Regions from separate parts of the Bacillus seohaeanensis genome, predicted to be linked through region 1. Evidence: riboswitches for the same ligand, from Rfam matches in the RefSeq annotation. Region 1 holds a riboswitch; the other holds the start of a gene.
What was found. Region 1 has a riboswitch for thiamine pyrophosphate ahead of ACFSUL_RS03350 (LuxE/PaaK family acyltransferase). Riboswitches for the same ligand answer to the same signal wherever they lie in the genome.
Positions count from the first base shown of each region.

Region 2: another riboswitch for thiamine pyrophosphate. It lies ahead of thiT (energy-coupled thiamine transporter ThiT); the one in region 1 lies ahead of ACFSUL_RS03350 (LuxE/PaaK family acyltransferase).

Region 1 covers NZ_JBHUMF010000008.1:71,148-79,526, forward strand. Annotated here, with positions in the region: gene ACFSUL_RS03340 (acyl-CoA carboxylase subunit beta) at 1-1,214, opposite strand, end outside; gene ACFSUL_RS03345 (class I adenylate-forming enzyme family protein) at 1,368-3,017, opposite strand; TPP riboswitch at 3,268-3,373, shown strand; gene ACFSUL_RS03350 (LuxE/PaaK family acyltransferase) at 3,596-4,672, shown strand; gene ACFSUL_RS03355 (acyl-CoA reductase) at 4,669-6,129, shown strand; gene ACFSUL_RS03360 (ABC transporter ATP-binding protein) at 6,161-6,904, shown strand; gene ACFSUL_RS03365 (ABC transporter permease) at 6,901-7,662, shown strand; gene ACFSUL_RS03370 (ABC transporter substrate-binding protein) at 7,662-8,379, shown strand, end outside.
Region 2 covers NZ_JBHUMF010000007.1:39,241-47,619, forward strand. Annotated here, with positions in the region: gene ACFSUL_RS02905 (hypothetical protein) at 1-14, opposite strand, end outside; gene ACFSUL_RS02910 (fatty acid desaturase) at 481-1,509, shown strand; gene ACFSUL_RS02915 (sensor histidine kinase) at 1,712-2,842, shown strand; gene ACFSUL_RS02920 (response regulator transcription factor) at 2,845-3,444, shown strand; gene ACFSUL_RS02925 (NAD(P)/FAD-dependent oxidoreductase) at 3,850-4,968, shown strand; gene ACFSUL_RS02930 (metal-dependent hydrolase) at 5,243-5,869, shown strand; TPP riboswitch at 5,996-6,103, shown strand; gene thiT (energy-coupled thiamine transporter ThiT) at 6,166-6,762, shown strand; gene ACFSUL_RS02940 (LuxR C-terminal-related transcriptional regulator) at 6,843-7,529, opposite strand; gene ACFSUL_RS02945 (aldehyde dehydrogenase family protein) at 7,672-8,379, shown strand, end outside.

The DNA.
Region 1 (8,379 bases):
GCTGCCCCGATACTTTTTCTTATTACAATCGATATTTTTGGAACGGTTGCTAAGGCGAGAGCCTGATTCCATACCATGATTTTGGTCGGCATTTTTGCTTTTTCCGCCTCACTGCTGATGCGAAAGCCTGGTGTGTCATGAAGGAAAATCAATGGGATATGGTAGGAGTCACATAAGCAAATAAATTCTGTCGCCTTTTGGCATTCTTGTGGGCCAGCAGCACCTGCAAAATACTTTGGTTGACTCGCAATGATACCAACGACATGCCCATTAATATGTGCAAACAATGTAATAAGACCTTTACCAAATTTTCGTTGATATTCAAATGTTGACCCATCATCAACAATCTGTTCAATAATTCGATTCATATCATAAACACGATTGCTTTGCTCAGGGAGAATAGAGTTTACTTTACTAACAAGGCGATAAGGATCATCAGTCGTTACTTTCATTGCTGGTCTTTCATTAGCATTTTGTGGCATATAGTCGAAGAATGCCTTCTGTGCTTCGATACACTCGTCCTCATTTGCACCATCGTGATCAATTTGACCAGTGTATTTATTATGAATATCCACACCGCCTAGCTCTTCTGGTGTCGTTTTTTGACCATTTGCAAGCTCTAGCATTCTAGGGCCAGCGATAGCCATACAGGTACCTTGAAGCTGAGTGACAAAATCAGATGAGACGGCCATCCATGTTGGGCCACCAAAGCTATCCCCGAGTATTGCGGACATGGTAGGGATTTGTCGATGCTGAGTTAACATTTCTCTTGGAAATAGCTTATCACTGATGCCATCCGACCCCATTCCATCAGGCATACGTAAGCCACCACCCTCATTAAGTAAAAACATTGGTAACCCATTTTTTATTGCAAATTCATGAATCTTTTTTGATTTTCGGATATGAACATTACCCTCTGTTCCTGCTAGTACAGTCTTATCACCTGCTTGGATAACAGCAGGTCTGCCGTTTACTTTTCCTAATCCTGCAATTAATCCATCTCCGTAGCTTGCCTTGTCCACTCCACTTATATCGGAAACATTTAACGCACCTAGTTCTTGAAATGTTCCAGAGTCTACTAATTTAGCAATCCTCTCTCTTGCTGTTAACAAACCTTTTCTATGCTGTTCCTCAATTTTAGCTGGGCCACCGCCAAGTTTAGCTTTTTCTTTCCGTTCTGTAAGTTCATTCGTTAAGCTTTTTAGTGTCTCCATTATGAACTCTCCTTTTTCTAAGGAAAGCAACTCGAACCCTTAGACGAGCTACTTTCCTTTTGGTATCGCTAATTCCCAAAAAAAACTAGAAAGATTGTGGTCTTTTCAATAAAGCTTATCGCTTCTGGCTGGGCCGCTCCCAACTTTACAGATTTACTTATCCTTTAACAGTTTTCTCAACACTTTACCAGAAGGGGTGGAAGGTAGTTGGTCTATGATTTCTACATATCTAGGATACTTATAAGCGGCCATATGCTCCTTTGACCAACGGATAATATCATTTTCTGTCAGTTTATTAGTCGATGAGTCGTGTAGCACAACAAACGCTTTCACCGTTTCACCACGAATTGGGTCTGGTACGCCAATCACGGCAGACTGCTTGATGGCTGGATGGTTGTTGAGTAATGCTTCGACATCCTCTGGGAATACACTGTAACCTGAGCATTTAATCATTTCTTTTACGCGACCTTGAAAATATAAATAGCCTTCCTCATCTATATAGCCAATATCTCCTGTATATACCCAGCCATTTTTTAATGTTTCAACCGTTGCTTCTTTTCGGTTTAAATAACCTTTAAAAACGCCAGGACTTTTAATTACAATTTCACCGGATTTCCCTGGTGGTTGATTTTGCCCTGTTTCGGGATGTACAATTCGAAGCTTTGTGTTATAAATTGGTATTCCGCACGATCCAAATTTAATTTTCTCTTTGGGCATGAACGTGTCACATGTATGGGTTTCACTCAGTCCATAGGCTGCTTCATAGAGAACACAGCCCTTTGTAACCTCTTTCCACTTAGCGGCCAATTCTGCGGTAACTTGTAATCCAAAACTTGTTGCTAAATTATTTTTTAACGAAGATAAGTTTCTTTCCGAAATATTAGGTAATTGAAGAATGGCACCATTCATCGGAGCGATACTGTACCATGCTGTAATTTTATATTGTTCAATCGCGTCTACTGTCGCAATGGGATCGAATCGAGTAAACAACACACAAGGAATCCCTGTATATACAGGGGTATTGACCCCCATAACCATTCCAGCGATATGACTTAGTGGTGCACTAGCCATTATCCGGTCCTGACTTCCTATTCCATTTGCCTGAGCAGAAGCAGCGGTCTTAAACAGGGCGTTCCCATATGTAAGCTGGGCACCTTTAGGTCTTCCGGTCGTTCCTGATGTAAAGACCATAAGTCCAATATCGTTCCATAAATCAATATCTGTGTGTTCCTGTTGCGGAGTTTCGTTTTTTATAATAGTGAGAAGATCATCGGTATCAGAAAGTGTAAGCTTTTGAAGTGATAGTTCTGGACAAATGGGTAGTGTAGGTTCTTCTAGGAGGAAATCTTGGTAGTTTGTTGTAACAATGAAGGAGAGGGAATCACTTGTTGCTTTCATTAGTTCGTCGTAGCCGTCATCGCTGGCGACAATTCCAATGATTGGAGCTTCTTTTAGAAAATAAGATAATTCGTCAGCTTTATACATCGGGTTAAGCGGGACGACGACACCACCTAATTGTTGAATGGCAAAGTGTGTAATGATATATTGGGGACAATTTTGCATATAGATAGCAACGCAGCTTCCTTTTTTAACCCCTTTTTTGTGTAAATAACTGGATAACCGCTGAACATTATCTAAAAGCTCTTCCCAAGTTATTTCTGTTCCATAATAAATATACGCTGTGTCATTTTTACGATGTTGTCCATAATAAAGCAAGTATTCATATAATGTTTTTTCACCGTGTAAATAGTTCAACTTTGTTGGCAAGCTTGCAGGCCAATAAGGACGGAGTTTTTCAACCATTTTTATACCTCCAATTGTTTAGAAAAAATCCAAATGAAAATGTTCTAATTGATTAATAGTTTAGTGAAGAATTAAAAATGGAAAAATACATAACAACCTCCCGGATTTATTATTGAATATTCTGTAAATAACCCTCATTCTAGTATACTTGTAATTAAATGTTCATTCAAGTCCTCTACAATTATTTTGTCATTACCCGTTTACATCTCCAAGTTTTATGTTAAAATTCAAAATATAACCAATTAAATAAAGTTGTCACTAGGGGAGCCTTTTAAAGGCTGAGATTAAAGTATACTTTAAGACCCTTTGAACCTGATCTGGTTGATACCAGCGTAGGGAAGTGGAATGATAATGGTATTTTTTCAATTGTTATCTATATAAAAACCACTTTCTTACATCATGTAGGGAAGTGGTTTTTTGTTTAGTTACAGTACCTAAAGTCCCGAAATCTTTTCTGAAAATAGTTGAGGTAAAGAACATCCTCTATAGTTTTCCTAGAAAAGCTATCGTCTTTAGTCGAACCACTTCCATTAAAGTTATAGAAATAGGTTTAATAGGCAACGGAAAGGAGGCTTTACATGGAATATGAAATGCTAAAGGAAGAAGTAATGGATTTTATTGAGGACAATAGAGAAAAAGAGAATGCGGAATTTTTCCAAATGGCTTCAAAGGTATTTGCGTTTCAATATAAATCAAATTCTACTTATAGAAAATATTGTCGCAATAAACGGGTATCGCCGAGAACAATTAAGCAGCTACAGGATATTCCTGTTGTGCCAATACAAGCGTTTAAAGAGGTAGATCTAGCATGTTTTCGAGTAGAGGAAGCAGAAGCTGTTTTTATGACGAGTGGGACGACGAATCTAGAGAAAAGAGGAAAAAACATTCATAAGTCTTTACATATATGGAGACGGTCAATGCTGTGTAATTTTCAGCAAGGAATGATGGCCGGAAAGAGAAACATGCGAATGATTGTTTTATTTCCGAATATAAAAGAAATGCCAAATTCTTCTTTGGCAACGTATTTGGACCTTGCTGTAGAACATTTTGGTACAGAGGACAGTGAATATGTTGTCAGTCAAAATAAATTTGATATCCCTCGTTTTCTTGAGATAGTGAGAAAAGCAGAAAAGAAAGGGGAAGCCCTGTTTATTTTGGGAGCTACATTTTCATTTATTCAGTTTATTGATTATTGTCATGAGAACCGAATTTCGTGCGAGCTTCCATCAGAGAGTATTGTTATGCATACGGGCGGTTCAAAAGGAAAGACTCGAGAAATGGGGGTCGAGGAGTTTACAACGGAAATCTGTACCTTATTTAACCTTTCCAAAACTCAATGCAGAAATATGTATGGTATGACTGAACTCAGCTCGCAATTTTATAATTTTGAGAAAGCGTCCGATTTTATCCCACCTCATTGGGTGAAAACATTCGTCATCGATCCTGAAACACTACAACCTGTTAATAAAGGAGATAAAGGGCTTCTTGTTCATTATGACCTTGCAAATGTTCATTCCGTATTTGGAATCCTTACAGAGGATGTTGGGATAGAAACAGATGAAGGTTTTCGTTTATTAGGCCGAATGGAAGGGGCAGAGGCAAAAGGATGTTCATTAGCAGTGGAAGAATTGACGACAGTGGGTAAAAGTAGATGAAAACAAGCATTCAACAGCTGGATTGTTACTTTATCCCAAGTGAAATAAATGCCAAAAGCGAAAAATTGGTCTTTCATAATAACAACTCTTCTATTCAACTCAATGTTCCTAAACTAGAAGTGAATGACTTACAAAAGATTATCAAAGTAATTAGACAGAATCGGGATCGTTATGTTAAAAAACTTTCTACAAATGATATTATTTCGATTATAGACCGTGCGATTGAGCTTTGGCTTGACCCAAACTTTATCTATCGAAGGCTAGCAGAGGAGTATCTACCAATCATAACCGGATATGATGGGGAAATGATTCATTTGTTTTTATCAAAGTATTTAAGAAACTTCCGAAAAGAGAAGTTACAAAGAATGATAGAGGAAGATTTTCCAAACCCATTTGTATTAGACGAGTTTCGACCAAGGAGGGCGGGGGGGTTATATAGAGCATATGGGCCAAAAATGATTACTCACTTTTTTTCTGGGAATGTTCCGGGCCTTCCGCTATACAGCCTGGTTGCGGGAATGCTAGTAAAGTCTGCCACGCTTGGAAAGGTTTCGTCGTCCGAGCCGTTGTTTCCAGTACTTTTTACGAAAACGATTGAAATGGTAGACCCCGATTTTGCAAAAACGATGGCAATTGTATGGTGGAAAGGTGGAGATGAATTGCTTGAAAATAAAGCTTTTACTCAAACAGAAGCCGTTATTGCCTATGGTAGTGATCGATCCATTCAGGCGATAGAGCAAAGAATACCATCAAACGTTAATTTTTATCCTCATGGACATAAGATAAGCTTTGGCGTAATAACAAAGGAAGCGTTAACGAGAACGTTAGGGAGAGAAACAGCAAGAAGAGCGGCACATGATGCATCATGGTTTGATCAGCAAGGATGTTTGTCCCCGCATGTTTTCTTTGTCGAACGGAAGGGGGATTATTCTCCGAAAGAATTTATGGGAATGTTAGCAAATGAAATGAGAAACGTTGAGACTAAAATGCCTAGGGCAAAGCTGTCATCAAGGGAGAATAATTTACTAATACAGGAGCGATCGAAAGCTGAGTTTCAATCGTTTACGAATACAAAGGTAGCTATTATCCATAGTAGGAATTCAACAGCTTGGACTGTTGTGTATCGGGAGGATGATAAATTCCCGCTATCCACACTTAATCGCTTTATTACAGTGGTTCCTATTCACTCAATCGAGGAGCTGTCGGAAAAGCTGGACCTTGTACGGGAATATTTACAAACAGCTGGGGTCGCAAGCTCACCTGCCCGATTTCAGAAAGTTATCAATCTATTAGGAGAGCTTGGAGTCAATCGTATTTGTTTTTTAGGAAATATGTCTAACCCAGAGCCAGGATGGCATCATGATGGACGCTTTTCGATTGCGGATTTGGTAAGGTGGGTTGATGTGGAATCCACTGTTGAGGAAACGATGGACACATTTGATCCATTTCGAGATTAATGCGTTTGGAAAGAGAAAGTGGTGTAGTTTTTTGAGCATTGTAATAGATGATTTACGTTTAGCGTACGACAAAAAAGTGCCTATACTAGACAACATCAACCTTGAAATACAAAAGGGTGAATGTATAAGTATTATTGGAAAAAGTGGTTGCGGGAAATCTAGTTTGTTGAAATGCGTCGCTGGTCTTACTGCTAACTATGAAGGCCGTGTTTTTATTCATGACGAACTTATTCAAGAACCGCATGAACATGTTTCTTATCTTTTTCAAACTCCTATTTTATTAGAATGGAGATCGGTCTTAGATAATGTACTGCTACCATTGGAGTTAAAGCGAAAAGTGATGAAGGAAGACAGGAATAAAGCGAAACAGATGATGAAGCTGGTCGGTTTACAGGATGCCGCGTATAAATATCCTCATGAATGCTCTGGCGGAATGAAAGCTCGTGTTGCATTAGCTCGAATGCTTATCACTGAACCAGATGTGCTTTTATTAGACGAACCTTTTTCGTCATTAGATGCGATAACAAAAGGGCAACTGCAAAAAGAGTTATTAAACATTTCACAAGTGATGAAGCCGACAATTATTTTAGTCACTCATGATATTGAAGAGGCGGTGTTATTATCGGATCGGGTAGTTCTTTTAGGAGGAAAACCTGCATGTATAAGTAAAGAATTTTGGCTGGACTTGGATGAAAAAAGAGATGCTTCTATTAGGTTCAGTGAAAGGTTTGTAAATGTAGTTGCAGAAATTTATGAGAGTGTGGAACACCTATGAAAAAGCATCTACTTTATTCTTTTTTTCTATTAGTTGTTTTGCTAACCGCCTGGGAAGTCGTTGTCCGTATTCGAAGCATACCGGAACTTATTTTGCCAACACCTTCTGTTATCTTAATGGACATAATCCAGTTAGTTAAAAGTGGATTTATTTGGCCGCATTTGAGGGTAACAGTCATTGAAATTATCGCGGGCTTTTTGATTGGTTCACTTGTAGGTCTTTTATTAGGAGTTACTGTTTCTCAATCTAGCTTGTTGAATAAGGTGCTTCATCCTTATATTATTGCTTCACAAGCAATGCCTAAGCTCGCCTTGGCGCCATTATTTGTCCTTTGGTTCGGGTATGGTATTTTGCCAAAGCTTCTTATTATTGCATTAATTTGTTTTTTCCCCCTTTTTGAAAGTTCGTTAACAGGACTGAGACTTGTCGATGGGGAGAAGGTAGATTTATTTCGTAGTTTAAAAGCTAGTAAGCTACAAATTTTATGGAAGCTTCGAATTCCTGTTGCTATTCCATATATCTTTTCTGGTATGAAAGTTGCGATAGTACTCAGTGTGGTTGGGGCGGTTGTCAGTGAATTTATTGGCGCAAGCGAAGGATTAGGGGCTCTTATCATTGTCGCTCAAGGATCGATGGATACTCCGATGATTTTTTCTTCCTTCCTCTTGCTTACTGCGATTGGCGTTAGTTGTTATCAAATAATGGACGTTTTAGAAAAAAAGTTATTTAAAAAATATACATTTCATAGGAGAAACTAATGATGAAGAAATTTTCGCTTATATCTCTTGTTGTCGTTGTTCTTATTATTTCCGGCTGTAGCAACGGGACAATGAATCAACAACCAGGTAGCAGTAGTCAGAAGAATACAGATGGTTTAGAAAAAATCCGCATGGCATCCTGGAGCAATGAAATTGTTGAGCAAAGCAACTTGTATGTAGCCGAAGAAAAAGGCTGGTTTGAAAATGCTGGGATCGACTATGAATTTGTTCCTGGTGCAGGAGGTGGGGAGGCAGTAAAAAATATTGTCGCAGGTAATGCGGATATCGCTTTTGCAAATATTGAAGCTGTCCTGCTTGCGATTGAAAAAGGCGCAGATTTAAAAATAATCTATAATATCTACCCGGAAAATGTATTTAATCTTGTATCGCTTAAAAAGAGTCATATTACCAGTATAGAAGATTTAAAAGGGAAAAATATCGGGGTGTACAGTTTAAGTAGTGGAACGTATCAAAATCTACAAGTTCTATTGCATTCTGTGGGTATGAAGGAAGAGGATGTCAATATTATTCCAACTGGGGTATTAAATTTTGCTCCCCTAATGAATGGGAAGGTTGCCGCTACAGCAGCAACAGACACGGGATTATATGATGCGAAGCAAAAAGGCCTTGGCGATGTTGATGTGATGGAAGTAAAAAATGTATTAAATACTCCGTCTGACGTGTTTGTTGTCACTTCTGATGTGTATGAAAAAAAGC
Region 2 (8,379 bases), on a different contig from region 1:
GTTTCTGGACGCATATGAGACCTCCCATCAATTGTTAAGTATAGTATTTGATGGATAAAAAAGTTTATTCAATAAAAGTTTTAATGGTTCGGTAGGACGTTCTTTCTAAAAGCAACGTTATATTTTAATATTCTGGACCATTAAAATCATCTTTTTTATAAGGTTTCCTTATGAAATTGCCTCATAGTAAACAACTAGTAACGTGAACTTCTAATTGAAAAAGTTTAAATAAAATTGCCTATTCTTAATATAAATTCGCAAATAAGAGAATAATAAAAGAGTCAATATTGCATAAATACCTGTGCAATATTGACTCTTTTATTATTGTAGATAGAGTTATTTGATTATAAGCTCTTACTCTTTGCGGAAACATGATATTTATCATGTTTTGTACATGACATGTATGTCTGCAAGGATTAATTCTTCTTTTTTATAATTAGTGTAACAGATAGATATACGAGGAAAGGATATGGATAATAAATGACTAAGCAAAAGCAAAATACACTGAGAAAGCAAATTTCCCCCTATGAAAAATCTAATACACGAGATAGTATCATTCAGCTAATCACTACTTTTGTGCCTTTTATTATATCGTGGGTTCTTGCTTACCAAAGCCTTTCGATTTCGTATTTGCTTACATTAGCATTTACGATTGTAGGAGCGGGACTTTTAACAAGGATATTCATTATATTCCATGATTGCTGCCATTATTCTTTCTTTAAAAATCGCAAAGCGAATAAAATTCTTGGAACCATTACAGGAATATTAACGTTATTCCCTTATAATCAATGGCAGTATAGCCATTCTGTCCATCACGCAACTAGTAGTAACTTGGATAAGCGTGGTACAGGAGATATATGGATGATGACAGTACGGGAATACATGGAGGCATCATTTTGGTTGCGATTATCCTATCGACTATACCGAAATCCTTTTGTAATGCTTGTTTTAGGCCCAATCTACGCGTTTCTTATTATGAATCGTTTTAATAGGAAAGGTGCTAAAAAGAAAGAACGTATTAATACATATATTACGAATATATCGATAGCTGGTTTGGTAACGTTACTTTGTTATACGATTGGATGGGAAGCATTTCTTTTAGTACAAGGTCCAATTTTTCTAATTTCAGGCTCTGTTGGTGTATGGTTATTTTACGTGCAACATACATTTGAGGATTCTTACTTTGAGGAAAATAAAGACTGGGAATATGTGAAGGCTGCGGTAGAGGGAAGCTCCTTCTATAAGCTGCCAAAACTCCTTCAATGGTTTACAGGAAACATCGGTTTTCACCACGTACACCATTTAAGCCCAAGAGTACCTAACTACAAATTAGAGGAAGCCCATAATCAAACTGATCCATTGCAACATGTACCAACTATCACATTAGCAACAAGCTTACGTTCACTAAAGTTCCGCCTTTGGGATGAAAAAGGAAAAAAATTTGTAGGGTTTAACCATATTCGATCATTATCTAAAACAAAGAATGTTACCGCCGAGACAAAATTTTAATTTGCATTTGCCTCTCCTACTTGCCAATTTAAAACTAATTTAGTTTCTGGTAAGTAAGAGGGGAATAAAAATGATACTATAATAATAAGAATTTTGATAAGGTGAAACGTCAATCAGTGGGGGCTTCCATCCCCCGTTAATGCGCGATAAAATGAAAGCATTCTTTATATTAACTATTTCAGGTGAAAAAGAGGTTCTTTTTATGTTAAAAAGGTACATGGAATTTCAAAGGAATACGGGAATCTCTCCATATATTTGGATAATTCTTTACATCCTTCCGTTTTATTTTATTTTCAAGTCTTCCTCTATGGTTGTCATTATAGTTGGAATACTCCTTACAATCCTCTTTTTTGTTTTCTATCAAATTGCCTTTATTTCTAAGGGGTGGCCAGTTTACTTATGGACCTTCATACTGATAGGCATTTCTATTACATCTACAAGTCTTTTTAGCTATGTTTATTTTGCGTTTTTTCTAGCCCACTTTATAGGTAATATACGAGATAGAAAGACTTTTCTTATACTATACTTTGTTCATTTAATAAGTACTTCTATATCCATTAATATTACGATTGTCCTACAGGAAGCGTTTTTCTTAAAGCAGTTTCCATTTGTCATTATAGTTTGGATTAGTGTTATCCTTCTTCCATTCAACATTCATAACCGAAATGAGAGAGGGCAGCTAGAAGAGAAGTTAGAAGATGCGAATAAGAGAATTTCAGAGCTTAGTAAACTAGAAGAACGCCAAAGGATTGCTCGTGATCTTCATGATACGCTTGGACAAAAGCTATCTCTTATTGGTCTAAAGAGTGATTTAGCAAGGAAATTAATAAATAAAAACCCCGAGCAAGCAAGGGATGAATTGAAGGATGTGCAACAAACAGCAAGAACGGCATTAAATGAAGTGCGAAAGATGGTATCTTCGATGCGAGGTATTCGCTTGGAAGATGAAATTGTTCTTGTGACGAAAATTTTAAAGGCGGCACAAATTAATTTCACGGGAACCAAAGAGTTCAAGTTAGTAAATGTTTCTCTATTAACAGAGAATATTCTAAGTATGTGTTTGAAAGAAGCTGTGACCAATATTGTAAAGCATAGTGGAGCTTCAACTTGTTTCTTTTCTATTGAACAAACGTGGAAGGAAACAATTATGAAAATACAAGATGATGGCAAGTTCAAAATCCCTGAAGAACACGAGAAAAAAGGGCACGGGCTTATGGGAATGAGAGAACGCCTAGAGTTTATAAATGGAAATCTGGAGGTCGTAACAGAAAAAGGGACAACATTGATTATACGAGTCCCTAATGATGTAAAACAGACGGGGAAGGAGGAATAATTATGATTAAAATAGTTATTGCAGAAGACCAACAACTGCTGTTAGGAGCCTTTGGGTCACTTCTTAATCTGGAAGAAGATATGGAAGTAGTCGGTAAGGCATCTAATGGAGAAGAAGCGGTAGCTCTTGCTCATAAATTTCAGCCGGATGTTTGTGTTATGGATATTGAAATGCCAGGTAAGACAGGACTTGAAGCAGCAGAAGAGCTAAAGGACCAAGATTGCAAAGTTATTATTTTGACGACCTTTGCCAGAACCGGTTATTTTCAGCGCGCGTTAAAAGCTGGTGTAGATGGATATTTATTAAAAGACAGTCCCAGTGAAGATCTTGCAAATTCGATAAGAAGTGTAATTGCAGGCAAGCGAATTTATGCCCCCGAACTTATGGAAGATGCCTATGGTGAAGGGAATCCCCTTACAGATCGGGAACTAGAAGTACTAGGACTTGTAGCCGAGGGGAATAACACGAAAGAAATTGCAGATAAACTCAGTATAAAAACAGGTACAGTCCGTAATTATATTTCTGCTATATTAGATAAGCTGGAAGTGAAAAATAGAATAGAAGCTATAACTCAATCGAAGGAGAAGGGCTGGTTTAAATAATAATCACCTTGAATAATCTTAGATAGGTGTGTGCGTTATTCTATTTCGAGGCAGACAAAGACTAAAAAGAAATATCTAAACAAAGAAGCTCCCTGTAAAATGCAGACGGTGCCTGCCCCCTTTTCTACTTGAAAAGCAAATGACTTACTTTCCCTGCAAAGAGAATTCTTTATATGTGGGGACTGGCACCGCAAGGAAGCTAGCAGATACTAAGTTGAATAGGTTTGTTGTCTTCATCAAAGTAACCGTCCATTACTCTTCGGTGTCAGTCCCCTTCTTATATAGCCCCTTTTTGGAAGAGTGAGTATATCAAGAGACAGGGGGACAGACTCCGTTGTGCCTTGTACTAAGTCTCCAATTTCTTGTAAAATAACAAGAAAGACGTAAATGAAAAAGGTGTTTTTTATGAAAAGGTATATTGTCGTTGGCGCAGGAATTCTTGGAGCATCAACAGCTTATCATCTTGCAAAAGCAGGCGAAAATGTTACACTGGTTGATCGCCATGATCCTGGCCAGGCTACGGATGCTGCAGCAGGAATTATTTGCCCATGGCTTTCGCAGCGCCGTAACAAAGCGTGGTACAGGTTGGCAAAAGGAGGAGCGAGATACTACTCTGAGCTAATTACGAAACTAGAAGCAGATGGCGAAACAGAAACAGGCTACGAACGAGTAGGAGCAATTAGTTTACATACAGATGAAAAGAAATTAGATAAGATGGTAGAACGTGCACTAAAGCGACGGGAAGATGCACCAGAAATCGGTGAAGTTACTCGTCTCTCTCCGGAAAAAACAAAGGCGTTGTTCCCACCTCTATCAGAAGAATTTGGTTCTGTTTATGTAAGCGGAGCTGCAAGAGTGAACGGGAGAGCCTTACGTAATGCGTTGGTTCGTGCTGCCGAACGTAATGGGGCAACATTTCTTCAAAGGGATGCAAAGCTTCTGTCTAAAGACAGGCGTGTAATAGGGATCACAACGGGAGAAGAAACATTACTAGCTGACAAAGTAATCGTGACAGCAGGAGCTTGGTCAAAAGAATTATTAGAGCCTTTGGGTCTTCATTTTTTAGTATCGTCACAGAAGGCACAAATCGTTCACCTTCACATACAAGGTATAGATACAAGTCAGTGGCCTGTTGTTATGCCCCCTAATGACCAATACCTTCTCACATTTGAAGATGGGAGAGTTGTGGTAGGCGCAACTCATGAGAATGAAGTAGGTCTCGACAATCGAGTGACAGCAGGGGGGCTCCATGAGATTTTTGATAAGGCATTGACAGTTGCACCCGGTTTAGCAGATAGCACGATGCTCGAAGCGAGAGTAGGATTCCGTCCGTTCACACCTGGGTTTCTTCCTGTTTTTGGTGTAGTTCCTGGCATTTCTGGTGTACTTATTGCGAATGGTCTTGGTGCTTCGGGGCTCACAGTCGGTCCTTATTTGGGATCGGAGCTTGCCAAACTTTCTATGGGAAGACAAACAGAAATTGATCCTAGTGATTATGATGTTGCTGGAGCATTAGAAAAATGATGACTTGTAAAAGCTGATTCCATGGATGAATCAGCTTTTTGCTAACTTTATTAGCTAAAAATACGGGGGAGAAAACCATCTAGGTTGTCATCGATAGATGATTAATCACAATCCATGGTGTAACAGAAACGATGCAGAAATAAGAAAAGTGATCGGGAACTCATCGTTAATCCGGTGATAAAAATGAATACTATTACATATTGGAAATAGGAAAATAGTATTTTAATATAGCATTAACAGTGTTAAATAAATAATAGAATTAGGTGGAAAAACATTGAACGGAACAGTACATATGGCATTAGGTGCAGCAACAGGATTTGTTGTTGCCAATAACTTTCAAACTGATCCTGCTGCAACGTTATCATTAGTTGCATTGGGGGGAGTATCAGGATTGGTACCTGACCTCGATGTGAATGGAAAGTTAAGCAATAAGATTACGTCTTCTCACAAATTTATTAAAAAGCTAGCCCAGTTCATCGGATTGCTCGTGATACTTTATAGTTTTCTAGAAGGGATGGGGTCGGAAAAATGGTTAGGCATCGGTGCCGGGACAGGAATACTTATTATTGCTTCTTTTATTACGAGGAGGCATATGTTGACAATGACAGGTGTAGGAGTCTTTGCAGGAGGATTATCACTAGCTGAAAATTGGTTGTTATTATTTGGCGTTTATATAATAATAGCATCGTTAATTTCTCATCGAAGTTATACACATTCTATTCTTGGTGTTGTCTTTTTCGCAGTAATTGCTTATCAATTTGAGCTATCAGCAGGGATTGAAGGGATTTTTATTACCTGTGTCGCCGGATACATTACGCACTTGATTGCTGACTTGAAGGTGTTGCCTTCGAATAAGCGAGGTGTGAAATTATTATTACCATTTTCTTCAAAGGAGTTTTAGGGAGTAGAGAGGCTATTACTCTTTAGAATTAATAACGTATAGTATGGTTATTCCAAAACCTTTTCGTAATTACTTTCTAATACTAACCAAGTCATGTATAATAATTATTGTATACAATTACATAAAACGAGCCACAAGGGGAGCTTTTTAGCTGAGAGTGAACAGGTGTGAATCTGTTCTGACCCTTTGAACCTGTTAGTTAATACTAGCGTAGGAATGTGGAGGATAGGCTATTTTAGTCTATCTCTGTTTAATACTCCCTTCTGGTTTCGTTTTGGAAAAAGGGGGATTTTTTTATGAAAAAAATAGGGCTTGTGGGATTAATTGAAGCTGCTTTGATGGCGGCATTTGCCGTTATTCTCGATCTCCTTCCTTCAATTAATCTTTCGCCAAGTATTTCGATTTCGGTTTCAATGGTACCAATCTTCCTACTTGCTTTTAGGCATGGAGTAAAAGCAAGTATCGTTTCTGGATTTGTATGGGGGCTGCTGCAGATTGCGTTAGGGGATGCTTGGATTGCTCATCCTGTTCAAATGATTATGGAGTATTTTCTTGCATTTGCATTTATTGGGTTTGCAGGGTTGTTTTTTCGAATTATTCAAGGCTCATTACGAAATAATCGGAAAACAAAAGCACTTGTATGGAGTGTTGTTGCAGTATTTGTAGGAAGTCTTGCGAGGTACTTCTGGCATTTTATTGCAGGATTTATCTTCTTTGCTGAGTACGCACCTAAGGGGACGAACCCGGTCCTATTTTCTTTCCTTGCAAATGGAGCAACAATGTTAGGCACAGCCATACTATGTTCAATCGTATTAGTGTTGCTTATTTCAACAGCACCAAGGTTAATTCAACGAAGAGATGGTAGTAATGATCAGATAAATAAAGCGTCTTAGAATAACTTTCTATGGAATTATATAAATAAGAGGAACTAGATAATTCATCTAGTTCCTCTTATAGTTTTATAGGGACCCCGCTAACGAATCAGCCCCTTCCGCATGGCTACTCCAACTGCTTCTGCTCGATGTCTCGTACCAAGTTTCCGGTTTACAGAAGTTAAATAGTCTCTTACTGTATACTCGCTGATCCCCATTTTATCGGCCATTTCTTTTAAACTGTATCCATAGGATAGCCTTTGCAATACTTCACGTTCCCGTCTACTTAAGATTTTTTGCGGACTTGAAGCGGGATAAAGCGCTTCTGCTGCTACTTGAAAATAGTGATAGAGCATCGTAGAGTCATATTTTTCGAGTGATTCATTTTCATTATAATGGTCTATTAAAACAGAACCGATTACTGATTTTTTATAGCTAATAGGAACAATCAACAAGGAGGATAATTGAAACTTTTGTATATACCTTAGAGGGAAGTTTTGACCATTTGGATCGACTTTGATGAGATGAGGCTGGTTGTTTTTCAAGGAAAAGTAAATAGGCGGTATTTTCCGTACATCTTCTCTTATGTAACTCATTGAGGTGACACGTCCGTGATCAATTTGCATGATTCCTTCCCCATAGTAATTTAATGGCGAATAAGCAAAGATTGAGGCGCGTTTAAAAGGAAAAAATTCAATACATCCTTTTAAAATTTTTTCAAGCTTTTCTAATGGATTATTGATTGCTTGCAGTGAATCGATATAATCATAGATTTTCGTATCAAGCATTCGACAAATCTCTCCCCTACATTTTCAGCGGTATGAATATGGAAGCTACTAGAATAGACTTATATGTAAGCAGTTTCATTCTACCTTTTTATTTCGGAATTTTCAATCATTAGGAATGATATTTTTACGAGGGGGATAAGGTATGACAACAAATGTAGATGTGAAGTCTTTTCCATTATTTATTAATGGGGAATGGAAACAAGCAGAAAGTGGACAAACATTTGACGTTACTAACCCAGCAACAGGTGAAGTGATTGCAACAGCAGCAAAGGGAAGTAAGGAGGACGTCGATAAGGCAGTAAAAGCTGCAAGAGAGGCATTTGAAAATGAGGAATGGCGGGAAATGAAGCCGAAAGATAGAGCAGTTATTTTAAATGCAATTGCACAAAAAATAACCGTTCACGCAGAAGAACTTGTCTACTTGGAGGTAATAAGCTCTGGTGGGACTGTTCGTCGCGTGTCATCCAATGACATTTTGCAAATGGCTGACTTGTTTCAGCAAATGGCGAAATTTGTTTTAGACTACCCGTTTTCCGAAACACTTCCAGTTCCTCCATTTCCAGGACCCTCCCATAACTTCGTTTGGCGCGAACCAATAGGTGTTTGTGCAGCAATTACTCCATGGAATATGCCAATGTTAATCGCCTCATGGAAGATTGCACCTGCTTTAGCGATGGGAAATACAGTAGTTATTAAGCCAGCAAGCTATACACCGTTATCAACATTAAAGCTTGCAGAGATTATTTCTACAGTTGTTCCTCCTGGAGTAATAAATGTTGTGACAGGGTCAGGGAAAGAAGTAGGGGAATACTTAACGACACACCCTGAAGTAGACAAGGTGGCTTTTACA